Regions from separate parts of the Bacillus sp. FSL H8-0534 genome, predicted to be linked through region 2. Evidence: riboswitches for the same ligand, from Rfam matches in the RefSeq annotation. Region 2 holds a riboswitch; each other region holds the start of a gene.
What was found. A riboswitch is a leader RNA that binds a small molecule or an ion and turns the genes downstream of it on or off. The one in region 2 is predicted to bind S-adenosylmethionine.

Region 1 (6,480 bases), 1.4 Mb from region 2:
TTTTCACTAACAGTAGGTGCTTCGGTAATGGTAACATACAGCTCATACTTAAAGAAAGAGGAGCATTTAGCGAAATCAGCAACATCAATTGTAAGCTTAACGATTTTTATTACAGTGCTTGCGGGACTAGCAATTTTCCCGGCGATTTTCGCATTAGGGGTTAAACCGACAGAAGGACCAGGTTTATTGTTCATTATTCTTCCAGCTGTATTTGCGAAAATACCATTCGGACAATTTTTCTTTATTATGTTTTTAATTTTATTCTTCTTTGCAACCTTAACTTCTGCAATCTCGATGCTTGAAATTGTTGTTGCATCTGTAGCGAAAGATAATGAGAAAAAACGTCCTTCGGCATCATTTGTTATTGGATTACTAATTTTTGCGGTTGGAATTCCATCTGCACTATCATTTGGAATTATGAGTGATGTAAAAGTTTTCGGAAAAACATTTTTTGACTTAGTGGACTTTACGGTAAGTAATGTATTGCTGCCGTTAGGGGTACTAGCAATTTCATTGTTTGTACCGAATAAAATGAGTAAAGATTTACTAATGAAAGAATTAGAAGTTATAGAAACAAAGGGAAAAACATTATTTAACATTTGGTTTTTCTTACTACGTTATATAATTCCAATTACAGTAGTAATCGTATTTTTAAATGCAATTGGTATATTTAAGATGTTTGCAAAATAAAAAGGCGAGGGGAGATTCCCCTGCCTTTTTTATTTTATCCCGCTATTCACGGACAGTAATACTCTCGCTGATTAAAGTTTCAATTTATTGTGATGCAGATGTTTTTAATAAACGAGTATATGTTTTATAAGCTGTAGCAATTGATATAACGGAACCAATTAAAAATAGGATCGCACTACCAAGCGTAAATAATCGGCCAACATATGTTTCTTGGGCTTCTTGTAGTTCTGCTTGTTGTTCTGTATTCATGTGTATCCCCCCTAGATGAATAGGCATTTTGTTTTAGTTTATGTAAAATGCCTATAAAGTGTTAAAAATAATTTTGGGGACAAAACCATTGCTTTCGGGATAAATAGAAGACTCGGTATGTACCGAGTCTTCTATTTATCCGCCAGTAAAACCCATGCCTCAAAATTTCCACATGCGGAGGAAAAAACAATGATTAAAGTTTCACTTTATAATCCGATATAACTAGAAGGATCAACTGCATTTGTTTTACCCACGTTCCATTCGCCAATATGAAGTTCAAAATGTAAATGTTGTCCGAAAGATTGACCGGTGTTTCCCATAAATCCTAATTGTTGACCTTGTTTTACAGTTTGTCCATTAGATACAGAACGGCTGCTCATATGAGCATATACTGTTGTATAAGTTTTTCCGTTTATACGATGTGATAAGTAAACGACGTTTCCATAACTGGATGATAATTCGGAACGAATAACAACACCGTCTGCAGCGGCGATAATTGGAACTGTTCCAGCGGCTGCGATATCAATGCCTTTATGATTATCTAGGGAACGAGCGCCGAATCCAGAAGTTTTTGAACCAGCGGCTGGCTTAATAAATCCACCTTTGTTCGTATCTTGCGGTGTTGGTGCAGATTGTTTTTTTGCGTCCTCTGCCTTGCGTGCCTCTTCAGCTTTACGAGCTTTTTCCGCTCGTTTTTCTTCTTCAATTGCTTTTTGAACCGCTTGTCGTTGATTTTCTAAAATGCTTTTCGATTCTTCTAATCCCTCAATCTCAGAATCTACTTTGGATACTTTCGTATGTAAATCGTTAATGAGCGCTTGTTGCTGCTGTTGATTCGCTTGCAATTCTTGTTGCTTATGTTCTAATTTTTGTTTGGATTCCTCTAATTGCTGTTCCTTTTTCTCAACAGCCTCTTTTTCTGCTGTTACAGCCTCTTGATCACTTGTTTGTTTTTTTACAATATCGGTATCATTATTTAAAATCAAACTTACGGAATATATATTGTCAACAAGATCTGCGATGTTATTTGAATTTGTTAACACTTCCGTAATGATATTTGTGCGAGGTTTTTCTTGCATAGATTGCAGTCGTTGTTTAATGACATCTTGACGTGTATCTATGTTGATTTGTAATTGCTCAATATGTTTCTTTTTCTCAGCAATGACTTGTTGAGTCTTGCTAATTTCTTTCTTTGTATCATTTAAATCAGCTTCATTTTTATTAATAGAAATAGTTAGTTCATCAATCTTTTTTTGTAATTCTTGTATTTCTTTTTCAATTTGTTCTTTCTCTGCTGATTTATTTTGTAAGTCGCTTTGTTGTCCTTCTAATTCTGATTCAATTGTAGATAATTTATCTTGATTTGTTTCCGCGTGTACTGGTGAAAGTAACGGAGAAACAAAAATAGTTCCTGCTGCTAAAACGCTGAAAGTTGCAAATTTTTTCATTGTTGTCTAGCTCCTTTCCCTATGAATGTATATATCATAAGAAGAAGAAGGGTGTCTATTGTTGTAATCATACTGTAAAGAAAATTTTATAAAATTGCTAAGTATTGTCGGAATTAAGAATATTTTAGGAGAGTTTGTCGTCTAATTGTAAAGTTGAAATTGGTATTAAGAATCGAATTTTTTAATTTTAGCAGCACATAAAATGAATAAAAATGATTTCATTTTACACAATAAAGCTTTGTTTTAAAATCTATAAGTGAATAGTGAGGAATCGTTCTCATGTTAGGTTTTCTGACATGAGTTTTATTTTTGTCAAGAAAATTATTTGTATTCACACAAATTTATTTTGTTGTCAGATTTCATTTTTTGATTTATGATTTTTAACAGGGACAAAATGTAGTGAATTGTCGAATAATATGTAATACTCTTAATTTCTTAGTTTCATAGAACAAGAGAAGGGGAGAGTTAATGCATCTAAGAAGGGGGTTGCAGCAAGTATGAAAAGGATAGGACTTGCATGGCAAATTTTAATAGGTCTTGCGCTTGGTATTGCAGTTGGGGCAATTTTTTATGGCGATAGCACAGTGGTAGGATACTTAAAACCAATTGGTGATATTTTCATCCGATTAATTAAAATGATTGTTGTACCAATCGTCGTAGCGAGCATCATTGTTGGGGTTGCAGGAGTTGGTGATGTTAAAAAGCTAGGTCGATTAGGCGGAAAGACAATTATTTACTTCGAAATTATTACAACGATTGCGATTGTTGTTGGCCTACTGGTAGCGAATATTTTTCAACCAGGAAAAGGCGTGAATATGGATCAATTAACAAAGACTGATATTTCTAAATATGCAGAAACGACAGCTCAAGTGCAAAGTCATTCGTTTGCAGATACATTTGTAAATATCGTTCCGACGAATATTATGAAATCATTGGTTGATGGCGATATGCTTGCCATTATTTTCTTCTCTGTACTATTTGGTTTAGGAGTTGCGGCGGTTGGTGAAAGAGGACGACCGGTTCTTCAATTTTTCCAAGGCGTAGCAGATGCAATGTTTTACGTAACAAACCAAGTTATGAAGTTCGCACCATTTGGTGTATTCGCATTAATCGGTGTTACAGTTTCTACATTTGGTTTAGCTTCATTAATTCCGTTAGGGAAATTAGTAATCGTCGTTTATGGATCCATGATTTTCTTCGTCGTAGTTGTATTAGGACTTACGGCAAAATTATTCAGGATTAATATTTTCCAATTCTTCAAAATTTTAAAAGATGAGCTGATTTTAGCGTATTCTACTGCGAGCTCAGAAACGGTTTTACCGAAACTGATGGAGAAAATGGAGAAATTCGGTTGTCCGAAAGCAATTACATCTTTCGTTATTCCAACTGGTTACTCGTTTAACTTAGATGGATCGACGCTATACCAAGCGATTGCGGCAATTTTCTTAGCGCAAATGTACGGTATTGATTTATCCATTACACAACAAATTACATTATTACTTGTATTAATGGTTACATCTAAAGGGATTGCCGGTGTACCAGGAGTATCATTCGTTGTACTATTAGCGACACTTGGTACAGTAGGTATTCCAGCAGAAGGTTTAGCATTTATCGCAGGTATTGACCGTATTTTAGATATGGCTCGTACAGCAGTTAACGTTGTAGGTAACTCTTTAGCAGCTGTTGTTATGTCTAAGTGGGAAGGTCAATATGACGATGCAAAAGGACAAGCCTATTTAAAAGAGATTTCAGAGAAACAAGCAGCGTAATAATTGTCGTAAAAGCCCTCACATAAGATGTGGGGGCTTTTTTGCATAGTAAAGGAGAGAGAATAATGAAACGGAAATACGGAGATGGTTCGTCCTGGGAACGGCTAATAGAGAAAACATATGAAGTGAAGATCATAGAGCAAGGAATGTTAGGGATACTGCATACGCCCAAAGTGACAGAGCCTAGTTACAAGCAATATAATAATCAAGAACTTTGCATTGTAAATGATGGATACACATGGGTGCAGTATTTTATAAATGATAAGAACTTTGCGATTACAGCTATGCTCGATGAAAAGAAGAACTTAGTGCAGTATTATATTGATGTGGCAAAAAAATTTAGAATAGATGGGCGAGGTATGCCCTATTTCGACGATTTATATTTGGATGTAGTGTTATTACCTAACGGTGAGGTATATTTACTGGATGAAGATGAATTAGAAGAAGCGTATATAGCTGGAGATATTTCTGAAGAAGAACATAATGTAGCGTGGGATACGGCCAAATGGCTTATGGAGGAAATTGAAAAAGAAAAGCTTCCTTGGATTGCAATTTTAGAAAAAGAAATTCAAAAATTAAAATGACTATTTTCCTTTCTTTATGCTGATTTATTCGTGTTTTTGTATAAATATCAAAAAAATACCAACTGTTTTTATACAAATAATAATTGACTTTTGATTTGTAAGCGAGTAAAGTTAGGAAAGAAATTATTATTAAAAATAAAATATGAAACCTTCTTATAAAGAGAGGCGGAGGGACTGGCCCTACGATGCCTCGGCAGCGGACTCACGATGGAGTGCTGTGCCAAATCCAGCAAGCATGTGCTTGAAAGATGAGGAGAGTGTTTCTTATAGAATTATAAGACCTCTTCTTTTCGGAAGAGGTCTTTTGTTATTGAATAGAAAAGGTTTAGAAATAGTTTAGAAATAGGGAGAGATGTTATTTTGAAACAAACGAGAGGGAATGGTTTGGCGTTATTACCGCTTGGAATATTTTTGGGGCTATTTATTGGTTCTGGCATTATTACAGGTGATTTCTATAAATTGCCGATACTTGTTGCGATTTTAATAGCTGTAGGAACAGCGTTAGTGATGAATCGTAAGGAAAGCTTTACAGTGAAAGTTGAACGGTTTGCCAAAGGGGCTGGTAATCCGGATATTATGATTATGGTGTTGATTTTTGTACTTGCTGGTGCGTTTTCTGAAACAGCAAAAGGAATGGGTGGAGTTGACTCTACAGTTAATTTAGCACTGTCTATTTTACCGCAAGGGTTTATCGTTGCTGGGATTTTTGTTATAGGGGCCTTTATTTCACTAGCGATGGGAACTTCGATGGGAACTATTGCAGCGTTAGCACCAATTGCTGTAGGGATTAGCCAGCAAACAGATATTTCTATTGCGTTAACGATGGCAACAGTTGTCGGTGGGGCAATGTTTGGTGACAATCTATCATTTATTTCTGACACGACAATTGCAGCTGTTCGTTCGCAAGGAACAGAAATGAAAGATAAGTTTAAAACGAACTTTTTAATTGTACTGCCAGCTGCAATTATAACGATTGTACTATTAGTAGTTATTACATTAGGGAATCATACAGAAATTAAAGCTCATATGTTTGATTGGGTGAAAATTTTACCATACGCAGGTGTACTTGTTACAGCGTTGCTTGGATGGAATGTGCTCATCGTATTAACAGGTGGAACTGTATTATCTGGCATTATCGGCCTAATAGATGGAAGTTATACATTAGCGAGTTTCTTTAAAAGTGTAACGACTGGCATTGGCGGTATGATGGAGTTAGTATTACTAGCAATTTTAATCGGTGGAATGGTTGAACTCATTCAATATAATGGTGGTATTCAATATTTAATGGATATATTAACACGTAATATTCGTTCGAAAAAAGGCGCGGAGTTTGGAATCGCCGGTTTAGTGAGTATGACGAATATGTGTACAGCGAATAACACAATTTCTATTATTTTCACAGGACCGCTTGCAAAAAATATTGCCGATCAATATGAAATTGATCCACGAAAATCAGCGAGTGTGTTAGATCTTTTCTCTTGCTGCATACAAGGATTAATTCCGTACGGTGCACAAATGTTAACAGCAGCAGGATTTGCCGCATTATCTCCAATTGAACTGTTACCATATGCGTTTTATCCAATTTTAGTTGGAGTATGTGGTATAGTCTCCATTTTAATTGGTTTTCCGCGGTTTTCGAAGGTAGCGGAAAAAAAAGAATATCATAAAACAGCGTAAAGAAGAGGATGTCTTATATAAGGCATCCTCTTTTCTTTATGAAGCGTATATACGCTTTGTTTA
Region 2 (6,480 bases):
GCTTCAAGTAGAGTGTTAGAAAAAGCCGGTTTTACATGTGTGCTTGAAGAACAACATATGAAATATTGGATTGTAAAGTGAAGTGGAAGAGGTATACGTCCCTAAGAGGGAAAAAATATACCTCTTTTTCTTACAAAATGATTACTTCTTTTATATACTTTTGTTTCATCATTCCCTTCTGTGAAAAAATTCGTTACAATGGAGTTGTATGAGAAATTTTGTACATAAATTAAATTCATAAAATATGCACCACAAAAAATAGTAAATTAAAAATCCTCTATTTGAATGAAAACCCTTTATAGCACGAATCAATTGTTGAGAAAAGTGCCTTCTTTCAAATGAACTCAAATATAATGATTTAAAATAGATTATTTTTTAGAAGTATGGATAATGCACGGGGGCCAGTACAAATGAAACAAAATAAGAAAAGTAAAAAAAGAAGAGTCTTGCAAGTGTTCTTGCTCATGGTTAGTTCTATCATTCTATTTGTAAGTTATGCAGCTTACGATATTTGGAGTTATCGCTTTAAAACGGATGAGGTGGATACAGATGCTGCTATTGTACTAGGAGCAGCTTCTTGGAACGGAAAACCATCTCCTGTATTTCGTGAAAGAATCAATCATGCGATTTCTTTGTATAAGAATGGAAGTATTAAAAAAATTATTTTTACAGGTGGTACTAAATTTGAAGCAGAGCAGGAAGAAGCACGTACTGCGAAAGCGTATGCATTAAAGCATAACGTAAAGGATGAAGATATATTAATTGAAACACAGTCGCGTTTTACAGAAGATAATTTAAAGAATGCGAAACAGGTTGGAATTGATAATGGCTTACATACGTATACGATTGTAAGTGATCCTCTTCATATGAAGCGAGCGATGAGAATAGCGAAGCATATTGGGATAGATGCATATGCATCACCAACGCCAACATCAGCATATAAAACATTAGATACGGAAATTCCATTTTTCTTTAAAGAATTATGTTCTTATATTGGATATGTTGCATCGTTACCTTTGCGTATATTGAAAGGTGATTAAAAAATAAAGAAAAGGATAGACAAAGGTAGAGTGGTTCTACGGAGTCTATCCTTTTTTTATGCAAATATGCTTTGGATTTTCTATAACTTTACAAATTATAGAAAAAACTTTCAATAAAAACCTTGTATTTTCATCGGAATAGTGACACACTAGAATGCATAATCAAATATAATCTTATCGAGAGAAGTGGAGGGAACGGCCCAATGAAGCTTCAGCAACCTATCTGTAATAAAAAAGGTGCTAATTCCGAGTAGATAAGAAGGAAAAGAGATGACAACCTTCTTAATATGTAAGGTTGTTTTTTAGTAGGAGGAGAAGGGATGAAACGTTTATTTTTTGCACTTGTAAGTATTGTATGTAGTTTATTTATCATTACGGGTTGCACGCAGACATCAGGGGGCGATCAAAAAGAAATTCGTTTAGGTTTTACACCTGGTCCGTACAGTGATCAAGTGAAAAAAGCGGTACAACCGTACTTAGAGAAAAAGGGATACAAAATTAAAATTGTTGAGTTTAATTCACCAAACGAAACAAATCCAGCATTAACGAATAAGGATATTGATGCAAATATATTTCAAAGTACTGCTTTTATGAAGTCTTACGCAAAAGAAAATAATGCGGAAATTTCAAGTATTATTCAAGTTCCATCAGCACCTCAAGGTGTATACTCTGAGAAACATAAATCATTAGATGATTTGAAAGATGGAATGAAGATTGGGGTACCAAATGATCCAGTTAATTTAGAACGGGCATTACGTATTTTAGAAGGGATTGGCTGGGTGAAATTAAAAGGAAATGTAAATATTTTAACAATTTCCGAAAAAGATATAACGTTTAAAAAGAAAGATTTCAAATTAGTACCACTTGAATCACCACAAATCCCAAGGGCAATGAAAGATTTAGATTACGGCATTATTAACGGAAATCTTGTCATTTCATCTGGACATAAGTTAAAAGAGGCACTGGAATTAGAAAAAACACCTTCACAACATAGAATTATTGTTACGGTTCGTGATGAAGATAAAGAAAAACAATTTGCGAAAGATTTAATTGAAGCATACCATTCACCAGAGTTCAAAAAGATGATTCAGTCTGAAGAACAATTTGAAGGGTTTGTGCTTCCTGACTACTTAAAGTAAAGGAGATCTTGACATGACATTATCATTTATAGAAACAGAAGAACAAGCTCTCGTATTGGAGAAGATAACAGAATTCATTCCGCAATTTGCAGGAAGGGAACATCAACTGAGCGAACTAGGCTCTTTTCCTTTTGAAAATATTAAAGACTTACAAAGTATTGGTTATACAAAGTTAACTCTTCCGAAGGATTTTGGTGGGAAGGCAATTTCATTATATGATTTTGTTTTATTTCAAGAGAAGATTGCAGAGGGAGATGGAGCAACAGCTTTGTCTATTGGATGGCATGTTGGAATTGTGAAGGAACTTGCGGAAAATCGCTCATGGAAACCTGAGATGTTTTCTTGGTTTTGTGAAGAAGTAAAAAAAGGCGCCCTTTTTAACAGGGCGGCAACTGAACCGAAGACAGGGAGTCCTACTCGGGGAGGAAAACCAGAAACATTAGCTGTACAAAAAGGCGATAAGTGGATTATAAACGGAAGAAAAACGTTCACAACGATGGCGCCAGTACTTGATTATTTCATCATATCTGCAAGCATTGAAGGGCGAGATGAGATAGGAGAATTTGTGATTCCAAGACACGAAAAGGGTGTGTTGATTGAAGAGACATGGGATAGTGTTGCGATGCGTGGAACGGCTAGCCATGATCTTGTATTACAGAATGTTGAAATCCCGCATAAATTTTTTACAGATGTAAAAGGTTCACAGGCGAAACCGAAAGGAATTGGATGGTTACTTCATATACCAGCATGTTATTTAGGGATTGCGCAGGCTGCAAGAAATTATGCGATTGATTTTGCGAAAGCATATCAACCGAATAGTTTAAATCACCCAATTAGTTTGCTTCCAAACGTTAGAAGATTAGTAGGCGAATTAGAGCTGGAACTCTTGCAAGCTCGTACTTTTTTATACCAAGTTGCGAAAAAATATGATGAGGTGGAAAATAAACAATCTTTACAAGCGGAATTAGCAGCAGCGAAATATATTGCGACGAATGCGGCGATATCAATTGTTGATAAGGCAATGAGAATTGTAGGGGCAAAAAGCTTATCTGAAAAGAATCCACTGCACCGCTATTATTTAAATGTTCGCGCGGGTTTACACAATCCACCGATGGATGATGTAACACTCTCATTACTAGCAGATGATGCGTTTAAATCAATTGAAAAGGAGTGAGTGAAAATGATAACGTTACGCGATATCAATAAAACGTTTCAGACGAAAGAAGGTTTATTTCACGGTGTAAAATCAGTCTCTTTGCAAATTGAGGAACATGATATATATGGAATTGCTGGATTAAGTGGTGCTGGAAAGTCTACATTATTACGTACAATGAATTTATTGGAAAAACCAGATTCAGGTGCAGTTATTGTAAATGGAAAAGATTTAACAAAGTTATCCAAGAAAGATTTACGAACAGCAAGACAGTCAATTGGTATGATTTTTCAGCATTTTCATCTTCTTCATAATAAAAACGTATCGGATAATATTGCTTTACCATTAGAATTGAAATCAGTTTCAAAAGAAGAGAGAGAAAAACGTGTAAGAGAGTGTTTGGAGATTGTTGGCTTAAGTGATAAAGCGCATCATTTTCCTTCTCAACTAAGTGGTGGACAAAAACAGCGTGTTGCGATTGCTCGTGCATTAGCAAATGATCCCAAGGTATTGCTTTGTGATGAACCGACATCGGCACTCGATCCGAAAACGACACGATCTATTTTGCAATTTTTACAAAAGATAAATAAAGAGTTAGGAGTTACAATCGTAATTGTAACGCATGAAATGAATGTAATTAAACAAATTTGTAATAAAGTAGCGGTGATGGAAGAAGGAGAAGTTGTTGAATCTTTCCACTTACGTGACCAACATCTAAAACCAACAACAGAAATTGCAAAACTTCTATTAGGTGTAGAACAAGAGAGGGGCATTGCACATGTTCAATAATGTTATCCCACTGCTTCCAGAGATTTGGACATCACTTTTACAAACATTATTAATGGTTGGACTTTCAGTTGGAGCAGCAATTATTTTAGGTGTTCCTTTAGGTGTAATTTTATATTTTACAAGTAAAGGACAAATTTTGGAACAAAATATTGTCCATCGTATTTTAAACGGCATTGTAAATATTATTCGCTCATTTCCATTTATCATTTTACTAGTGGCTCTTGTGCCACTTACAAGAATTTTATTAGGAACTACAATTGGTCCAATCGCTGCAACGATTCCATTATCAGTAGCAGCCATTCCCTATTTTGCGAGACTCGTAGAGCAAGCATTACGCGAGGTTCCAAAAGGTGTAATTGAAGCTGCTGAGGCAATGGGAGCGACGCCACTGCAAATTGTGTGGAAAGTATTGCTCGTTGAAGCGCGTTCAGGCCTTGTATTAAGCTTAACAGTTTTAACAGTAAGTTTTATTTCCTACTCAGCCATGGCAGGTGTTGTTGGCGGAGGCGGTGTCGGCGATTTAGCAATTCGTTTTGGATATTATCGTTTTCAAACAGACGTTATGATTGTTACGGTACTTATGCTTGTTATTCTCGTTCAATCTGTTCAATTCATTGGGAATAGGATTGCTGCAAAAATTGATAAACGGTAAGTATGAAAAAAGGCTTCGGTATACACCGAGCCTTTTTATAGTGAAAGATGAATTGCTGAGGGTATTCTGCTAAGTTCAAACAATCAGTATAGTTCATAATGAATCAGAGGTAGATGTGTGGGAAATTAGCCCTATCGATATAGATATGAGAGAATGTAGGAGATCTAAATAGGGAATATATATTTTAAAGGGGGAATAACAGTGGCGGAAATTAAATTTGATATTAAAGAAATTTTTGGAACTTTATCACAGTCACCTAAAGGCTGGAATAAAGAGCTCAATTTAATCAGTTGGAACGGAAAAGAGCCAAAATATGATCTGCGTGATTGGGCACCAGAGCATGACAAAATGGGAAAAGGTGTTACATTGACGGTTGAAGAGTTAAAGGCATTAAAAGATATTTTAAATCGTATGGAGTTATAAAGTAAAACTTTAATCAGTGGGGGCTATCCCCACTGATTATCAGCCCTCACCAATCGGGATTTTACGGACAGCAACACTCCCACCTAACTTCTTTGCTTTTACTGAATTTTGAGGCGGGAGTGTTACTGTCCGTTAATGCGGGATAAAAACGAAATGATTTGTGCAGAGAAAACCACTTTTGAAACATTATTTCAAAAGTGGCTTTTTGTATGGACGTATATGTCGGAAAAGACTATATAATCTTTACCTCTTTATCTTCTTTCTTGTGATGTTCAGGTACATAGATATATTGGGATACGATAAGGAGAACGCTTATAAAAAATATAGGGAACATACTTGATATAAATAGACCATCAATCTTTAAATTAGTGATTAGACAAACGATAATAATGAGTGATGTAAATAGATGAGAAATGTGTTTTCTTAATCGTATTTTATATACCTCTCGCAATATTTCACAGCATACAAATAGGATGAGCATACTTAAAAAAATTACATTTGTATCATAAATGATGAAACAACAGATTAGGCCGAAAAAAGCTAGGTATTCAATGAGTAATGGAATATTACGTAGCATAAGATGTTACCGTACTAAGTAAGGAAGTGGATCAACGGCATTTGTTTTTTCAAAATTCCATTCCCCATTATGTAATTCGAAATGAAGATGTTGCCCAGTTGAATGTCCAGTATTCCCCATCTGCCCCAACACTTGTCCAGTTTGAACGCGATCTCCAGCTTGTACAGATCGGTTTTTCATATGTGCATAAACAGTTGTATATAATTTTCCTTTTATGTAATGAGTGACGAATACGACGTTTCCGTAGCTGCTAGAATAGTAGGATTTGATAACTTTTCCAGCAGCTGCAGCACGAATAGGCTTATCTCCAGTTGCTGTAAAATCGACACCATAATGCATTTGCCCCCATCTGACTTCGAAGTTTGAGCTAACTTGTCCTTGTGTTGGAAATTTAAAAACAGCAGGTATTGAAGGTGACGCAGACTGTTCTTGTTGTTTATTTTGTAATACATATTGCTTTGTAACATATCCATATCCAGAGCCAAAACGAATTTTATACCATGTACCTACTGTGCCTACTACTTGTATTTGTGTCCCATTTTGCAAGGAACCAATAACAGCAGTATTTGTTCCTGCACCATTTCTTACCCTTAGTTTAGGGGTTGCAACATAATAAGAATTATTTTGTATAGTGATTCCTTTAACGAATGGTTGTGAGTTATGTGATACAAATTCTTTTTTCACATATCCTATTTTTCCGTTGTAAG
Region 3 (6,480 bases), 140 kb from region 2:
AACCATCGACGCGGCTCAGCAACAGCCACTTATTTCTCATTCTTTGATAGCGGTATTGGTTTCGGTTCTTTCATATTAGGTATAGTAGCTGCAAAATCAAGTTATCATAATATGTATTTCATTGCTGCCATTATCGTTGCATTCACATTACTTATTTATTATGGTCTACATGGCAGAAAACAAAAGTTCAAAAAGCAACATACAGACAGAAAATTATCAGCTTAATGTTAATAAGGAAAGTAAACTCCTCTGTTTACTTTCCTTATTTTGTATTTCTAAGAAAACGAGCGTATACTTACTGTAGAAATAACAAGGAGGTACATAGATGAACTTTAAAAAATCTCCCCTTTTATTGCTCATACTTACACTACTATTTATAGTAACTGGGCTTGGATTTGCATTTTTCAAACAAAACAAAGTCTCTCCTTCTAAAGAGAACGTGACAAAGGAAAACTGGTTACAAGACCCCTACTTACGTTGGTCATACACACATATGAAAGAATTAACGTTAACGAGCGAAGTGAAAAATAATCCTGAGCAAGTATCCCCATTCCCTACTGCATTACAAAACTTAGATGATTTTTCTGTTAAAAAGGAAAATGGAGGCAATATTCCTTTAAAAAAACTATTAGATGAGAATAAAACAGATGCATTTGTCATTGTACATAACGAAAAACTTGTTTACGAGCATTATTTCAATGGATATAAACAAAATGGGCCGCATGGAATGGCCTCTTTAGCAAAAGTATTTACTGGTGCACTTGTACAATCATTAACCGAAGAAGGACTCATCAATGTACACAAGACCGCTGAAACATATGTCAAAGAATTACGAAATACACCTTTCGGGAAAGCAACAATTCAACAATTAATGGACATGCAGGTTTCTGCTGAATACCCGACACATGGGTATATACAACCGGGATTAGAAAATCAAGATGCACAGTTATATTTAGCTAGTAATATTCTTCCTCGTGCTAAAAACTATGATGGCCCAATGAAAATTTATGATATGTTACGAGAAGCAAAAGAAACAGCATCACCTGGAACTGCATTTTCATATAATAACGGCTCATCTGAAACACTCGGCTGGATTATACGGACAGTGACCGGCAAATCATTAGCCGAAAATGTAAGTGAACGAATTTGGTCCAAAATAGGTATGGAAGAAAATGCGTATTATATTACGGATGAAACAGGAGTTGAACAGGCAAGCGCCGGTTTAAATGCCACTGCAAGAGATATGGCCAGATTTGGGCAATTGATTTTACATAACGGTCGCTATCATGACGTGCAAGTTCTCCCTTCCTCTATTTCGGAAAGTGTAAAGAGCGTACAAGAAGGCGAATTAGCAATCGGGCCAGGTGCACCTATTTCTTATCATAATCAATGGTGGATTCCTCATAACGAACAGGGCGCTTTTGAAGTGTTAGGAAGTTACGGACAATGCCTCTATATCGATCCAAATGCAAATATGGTGATTGTACACTTTTCATCAAATGCTAGTCCGAGCAGTGATGTCCATTCTACTTACTCCAATATGTATATACAAATTGCAAAACACTTAGAAAAGCTTTCACAGGAGTGAAAGCTTTTCTTTATTTATGATTCATCAAAACATTCAATTATTCACATTTTTAAGCTCGAGAATTGTAAATGTTTTTGTTCCATCTAGAGGCGGACAATGAGTCGTTCAAGCCCCTAAAATGATCCCAGCTGGCACGGAACTTGGTGTACCTACCGCGAAAACTGTGATGGCAATCGCTTGGGGCGATGCTTGGACGAACTTAATACAGCCTTTCTGGGCATTACCTGTATTAGCCATTGTTGGTTTAGGTGCGCGATATGATAGGGTTTTGTGTTGTTAATTTACTATATGCAGGGGTAATCATCAGTTTATGCTTTCTTTTTATTTAAATCAAAATGATACTAAATAAAACAATTACGAAACAACTAAAAAAATTTCCTATATATCGTTTGCCAGAAGGGGAGTGTTCTTAGAAGAAAAATGAAATAACTTTATTATTTCTACACAATCTCAATAAAAACGAAAAAGTAACCCTTTCCCCTCGCTGATTTGAAAACGATATGACTTAGTTTTATACTAGCTTTTTTACATAATAACTATTATTGTGATTGTTCATTTTCAATACATATAATCACATTTCCCCATTCCCTAGTAGTGAAATTTAAACTCCCGTACCCAAATAATTCTGTACATACATTTTCTATACTCGAAGGGTTTGCTCGTAAAAGATCCCACCGTAATGCTTTGGGTAAGTCATACATCTTATACTCCTTACTTTCTTTAATAACCCCATCGACTTCCCGTTCACAAATTCCCCTTACTAAATAATCAACTCTTAGTTCTTGATACACTTTTTGAAACATCTCGCTATGGTGTTTCAATTGAAGCAAACAAGCAATATATGTACGGAACAATTCATCAGTACGATTACAGCATCTCATTATGTTTTCTATTTCACTCATAATTTTTTAGCCTTTTCTTGCATTTCTAGCAGCCACTTTTCCCGTTTTATCGCTTTACTTGTTTTTACAGATTGAAAGACTGAACGTTTTATTTGGCGTATACCACAAAATCGTAAAATCCCCTTTTTCATAATCACCCAATCAGCAGAGCGATATAAGAGTGCCACGTACCATAACGGCGAATCTAAAGTATTAATAACCCATGCTTTTTTTCCTATGAGTAATCCTTTTGGTAACGCCCCTTCATATTTATAAGAAAATCCTGTAACAAAAACGCGATCAATAAACCCTTTCAAAATAGCTGGCATTCCCCACCACCATATTAGATAAATAAAAATAAAAAAATCTGTCTCTTTGATCAATCTTCTGTATTTTTCTGTCTCTTCTTCATATGCTAAATCACGTCTTCTCTTATCTTCATTAAAAATAAGTACTGGGTTAAATTGTTCTTTATATAGGTCAAGCAATGTAACAAAATGATTTGTTTTTTGCAGTCCTTTTTGTACATGTTCTAATATAGCTGCATTGAAACTAGATGGATTGGGATGTGCATATATGATTAGTACATTCATCTCCAAACAACACCTTTCCTTAAATTCCCTTTTGACTCCGCCTGGTTTGCATGATATTCTAATACATGTCAAGTAGCAAGCCTACATGACACAACAACTGACACCTACTCGGCGAAGGTGTCTCTTTTCGTTTTTAGCCGAATGAAATGCCTCTTTCAGGGCATATTCAACTTTTGACACTACACACTCAACACCATTCCCTTGTATCAGGCTGCTTCTGCAGTCTTTTACTCTACATACTCCTTTTAATTTTCAGATAAATTATAGCATGAAAAAAGAGAGCCTAGCTCCCTTTTCGCGCCTTATAATATACCCCTTTTTCAGCATAGAGGTATTCTTCATCAGCTAAAGTAATTTTCCCATCCAGTTTCAATTCGTCTAATAACCTTGATAAATAAAATTGGTGTAACATTTTTTTCGTGAATTTTCCTTCATGATGCGAAACGATATGTTCTTGAATATCTAATAGTGATATTGGTTTATCTTGCTCCATCATATATTCATATACTGCATTACGCAGCTTTACGTATTTTTCAAGTGTCACAGTACAATTGCAACCCCTTTCTTCTTATTCTGTTGTTTTTAGAATCGGTTTTTTTGCAACAAAAAAACCTCTTCGATAAGAAGAAGTTACGTATATATCTTCGTCTTATCTCCCAGAACAAATATGTTCTGCTGGAATTAGCACCTGCATCGCGGTTGCTGGGTTTCATCGGGCCAGTCCCTCCACCTCTCTGGATAAGAAAATATTCACTTTATAGCCTACTATAGCCATTTTCATTTCAATTGTCAAATCATATAAAGTGAAACTTTAATCAATTGAACCATTACTATCTGTAATAGCAGGGATAAAACATTTAAAACAAGTTATATTTTCTTTTCTAACGTTCATACTAGAAGTGTATGCAATAGAGTGGAACTTTAATCAGTGGGGGTTTTCTACATCCCCCACTGATTATTAGCCCGACCAATCGAGCTTTTACGGGCAGTTTAACTCCCACCTAACTTCTTTTCTTTCACCGAATTTTGAGGTAGGAGTATTACTGCCCACAAATAGCGGGATAAAGGAGTAATATATAATGAGCAAAAACGCACGTGGATATGTTCAAGATTCTTATCATTCTTTACATGAAGCAAAACAATCTTTAGAAAACGCATTACAAACAGTCGAAAAAAGTGATAATCGAGAACGTATAGAACAATCCTTACAGGCTGTGGAGCACGCCTTACAAAAATGTGATCATGCGGTTCATATTTTGGAACAAGAATAAATACATCCCATCTATTTACTAGATGGGATGTAACTCAAATGGCATACTAAAACAGTATTGCCGTGACAATTAAAAAATATACAGAATTAACGATTTCTAAAACCCCTACTTTTAAAATAGATATTTTCTTACCATATAATATAATTGCTCGAACTAGACTAGGTATAAAAACTAGAGAAAGCCATGGGTTTACTACAAACAATGCAACAGTTAAGAAAATGTGATATCCCCATGATACATAACGATATGTCGGGTTATTCTTTTCACGTATCATAGTTTTCACATAAAATGTACTACCTAAAAAGTATAAAAAAGAAGTTGCTGCAATCCAACATGCTGTTTCATCAATTGTTTTCATTGAAAAATAATAACTAATCAAACCGCCCGTGCAGAAAACAAGTATTGCACAAATATCATTTACTAAAGCTCGTTCCCTTTTTTGACGAGCAAAATATATATTCACAAAAAAGAGCGGAATCATAACAGCTGCGAGGAAAAGAATTCTCCACTCGTATAGTAAAGATAGTATACCGAAGACACATGCAATAATAAAATAAATAATTGCTGAATGTAAAAATGCTTTCTTTCGCGGTTGCTTCATGTACATTAAAAATGGATATGTTGCTAAATAGATAAATAACCAAGCGATAAAGAGTGGAATATGATAGAAAGTAGCTTTACCAAGTATTACACTAAGTATAAATGGAATCAGCAGCATCCCCCATGCACCGTGCTGCTTTGGAACAACTAGCTTCATGAATAAGGCATCTCCTCTTTGAATTTTTTCTCATTTACTATTATATAAAAAATCTCATATAAAAATCGAAGCATATTAAATCGATTTCTTGACATTTTTCACAATATAATATGTATGAAAAAATGCTTCTCACCAGTGGTAAGAAGCATGAAAGAGGCAAACGAATATGTAAGTCGCGACCCTACTTTATATTCTTATGCTTTATGATATGTACTTATGCTTTGTTTACTTGAGATAATAGCTCTTTATCATCATCTAAAATTCCATATTTCTTTTTAAACCTTGTAATAATTCTAATCCACGATGAGCTAAACAAAACAAGAAAAATTACATTTGAGAGTGCATGAGCTAGATCAAAGTAAAAACTTGCAGCGTAGTATGCAATAAAGTCTTTCCATGTTAATCCTTCTAAAAAGCCAAGTATCCCCCACAAGTTCATAATCCAGCCAAAAACAAAGCCGGCTATGAACCCATAGATGACTCTCCCCCATAACTTTCTCATTATAAATGTATTTCGAAGTAAACCAGCTATAAAGCCTATCATTCCCCAAGAAAACATTTGCCACGGTGTCCAAGGCCCCTGTCCTAAAAATATATTAGATACAAGTGCTGCCGTTGCCCCAATCATAAAGCCTGTTTCACTTCCAAAAACAATTGCAGATACAATAATAACAAAAGATGTTGGTTGTACACTCGGCATAATGGAAAACGGTACACGACTAACTGCTGCTATTGCTGCTAAAACAGCTACAATGACTATTTCACGTGAAACAAATGCTTTCCTCTCAAATCGTATATAAAAAGGTAACATGATAATGGATAATAAAAATAAACTACACCAAATATAATATTTATCTGTTACAAAAGAAGTAAAGAGAAGCGTACTTATTACAATAATGAAACTAAGCATTATGAGAGCAAAATATCGCTTGGACACGATTTGTACACATCCTCCCACGTTAATGCATAAGGTAATTGCTTGCGAATAAAACGATTAATAGATGTTGTATAAAAGAAATTATCACTAAAGAATTTCTTTGGTGTATCATCCATAATTACGTTCCCATCAAATAACATCATACAATGATCAACATATTTAGCTGCAAATTCAATGTCATGTGTTGCCATCACAATTGTTGTTCCTTCTTTTTGTAACTCTTGAAACAGCACACCTAATTTTTCTTTTTTTTCTGGATCAAGCCCTTTTGTCGGTTCGTCTAGTAATAATAAATTTGGCTTCGATAATAAAGCCGTACATAGTGCGATTAACTGTTGTTCTCCCCCACTACAATCATGTGGATGACGATCTCGAATAGAATGAAGCCAAAATCTTTTCAACATATCTCCTGCGATTTTTTTCCCTATATCACCATATAATTCATTTGCTCTT

Region 1: another riboswitch for S-adenosylmethionine. It lies ahead of MHH71_RS08390 (Na+/H+ antiporter NhaC family protein); the one in region 2 lies ahead of MHH71_RS00940 (MetQ/NlpA family ABC transporter substrate-binding protein).
Region 3: another riboswitch for S-adenosylmethionine. It lies ahead of MHH71_RS00080 (hypothetical protein); the one in region 2 lies ahead of MHH71_RS00940 (MetQ/NlpA family ABC transporter substrate-binding protein).

Annotation. Positions count from the first base shown of each region.
Region 1 is NZ_JBBOUC010000001.1:1,595,293-1,601,772, reverse strand. Features, by position in the region: gene MHH71_RS08415 (sodium-dependent transporter) at 1-690, shown strand, start outside; gene MHH71_RS08410 (hypothetical protein) at 775-939, opposite strand; gene MHH71_RS08405 (murein hydrolase activator EnvC family protein) at 1,146-2,387, opposite strand; gene gltP (glutamate/aspartate:proton symporter GltP) at 2,885-4,156, shown strand; gene MHH71_RS08395 (DUF402 domain-containing protein) at 4,222-4,740, shown strand; SAM riboswitch class I at 4,891-4,995, shown strand; gene MHH71_RS08390 (Na+/H+ antiporter NhaC family protein) at 5,101-6,417, shown strand.
Region 2 is NZ_JBBOUC010000001.1:156,869-163,348, forward strand. Features, by position in the region: gene MHH71_RS00930 (GNAT family N-acetyltransferase) at 1-81, shown strand, start outside; gene MHH71_RS00935 (YdcF family protein) at 411-1,040, shown strand; SAM riboswitch class I at 1,212-1,301, shown strand; gene MHH71_RS00940 (MetQ/NlpA family ABC transporter substrate-binding protein) at 1,361-2,179, shown strand; gene MHH71_RS00945 (acyl-CoA dehydrogenase family protein) at 2,193-3,353, shown strand; gene MHH71_RS00950 (methionine ABC transporter ATP-binding protein) at 3,360-4,121, shown strand; gene MHH71_RS00955 (methionine ABC transporter permease) at 4,111-4,773, shown strand; gene MHH71_RS00960 (YdbC family protein) at 4,975-5,196, shown strand; gene MHH71_RS00965 (SH3 domain-containing protein) at 5,780-6,480, opposite strand, start outside.
Region 3 is NZ_JBBOUC010000001.1:12,500-18,979, reverse strand. Features, by position in the region: gene MHH71_RS00105 (MFS transporter) at 1-225, shown strand, start outside; gene MHH71_RS00100 (serine hydrolase domain-containing protein) at 326-1,588, shown strand; partial or broken gene MHH71_RS00095 (TIGR00366 family protein) at 1,626-1,917, shown strand; gene MHH71_RS00090 (hypothetical protein) at 2,128-2,490, opposite strand; gene MHH71_RS00085 (NAD(P)H-dependent oxidoreductase) at 2,487-3,062, opposite strand; gene MHH71_RS00080 (hypothetical protein) at 3,346-3,606, opposite strand; SAM riboswitch class I at 3,709-3,807, opposite strand; gene MHH71_RS00075 (hypothetical protein) at 4,142-4,333, shown strand; gene MHH71_RS00070 (YwiC-like family protein) at 4,380-5,090, opposite strand; gene MHH71_RS00065 (ECF transporter S component) at 5,305-6,027, opposite strand; gene MHH71_RS00060 (ABC transporter ATP-binding protein) at 6,000-6,480, opposite strand, start outside.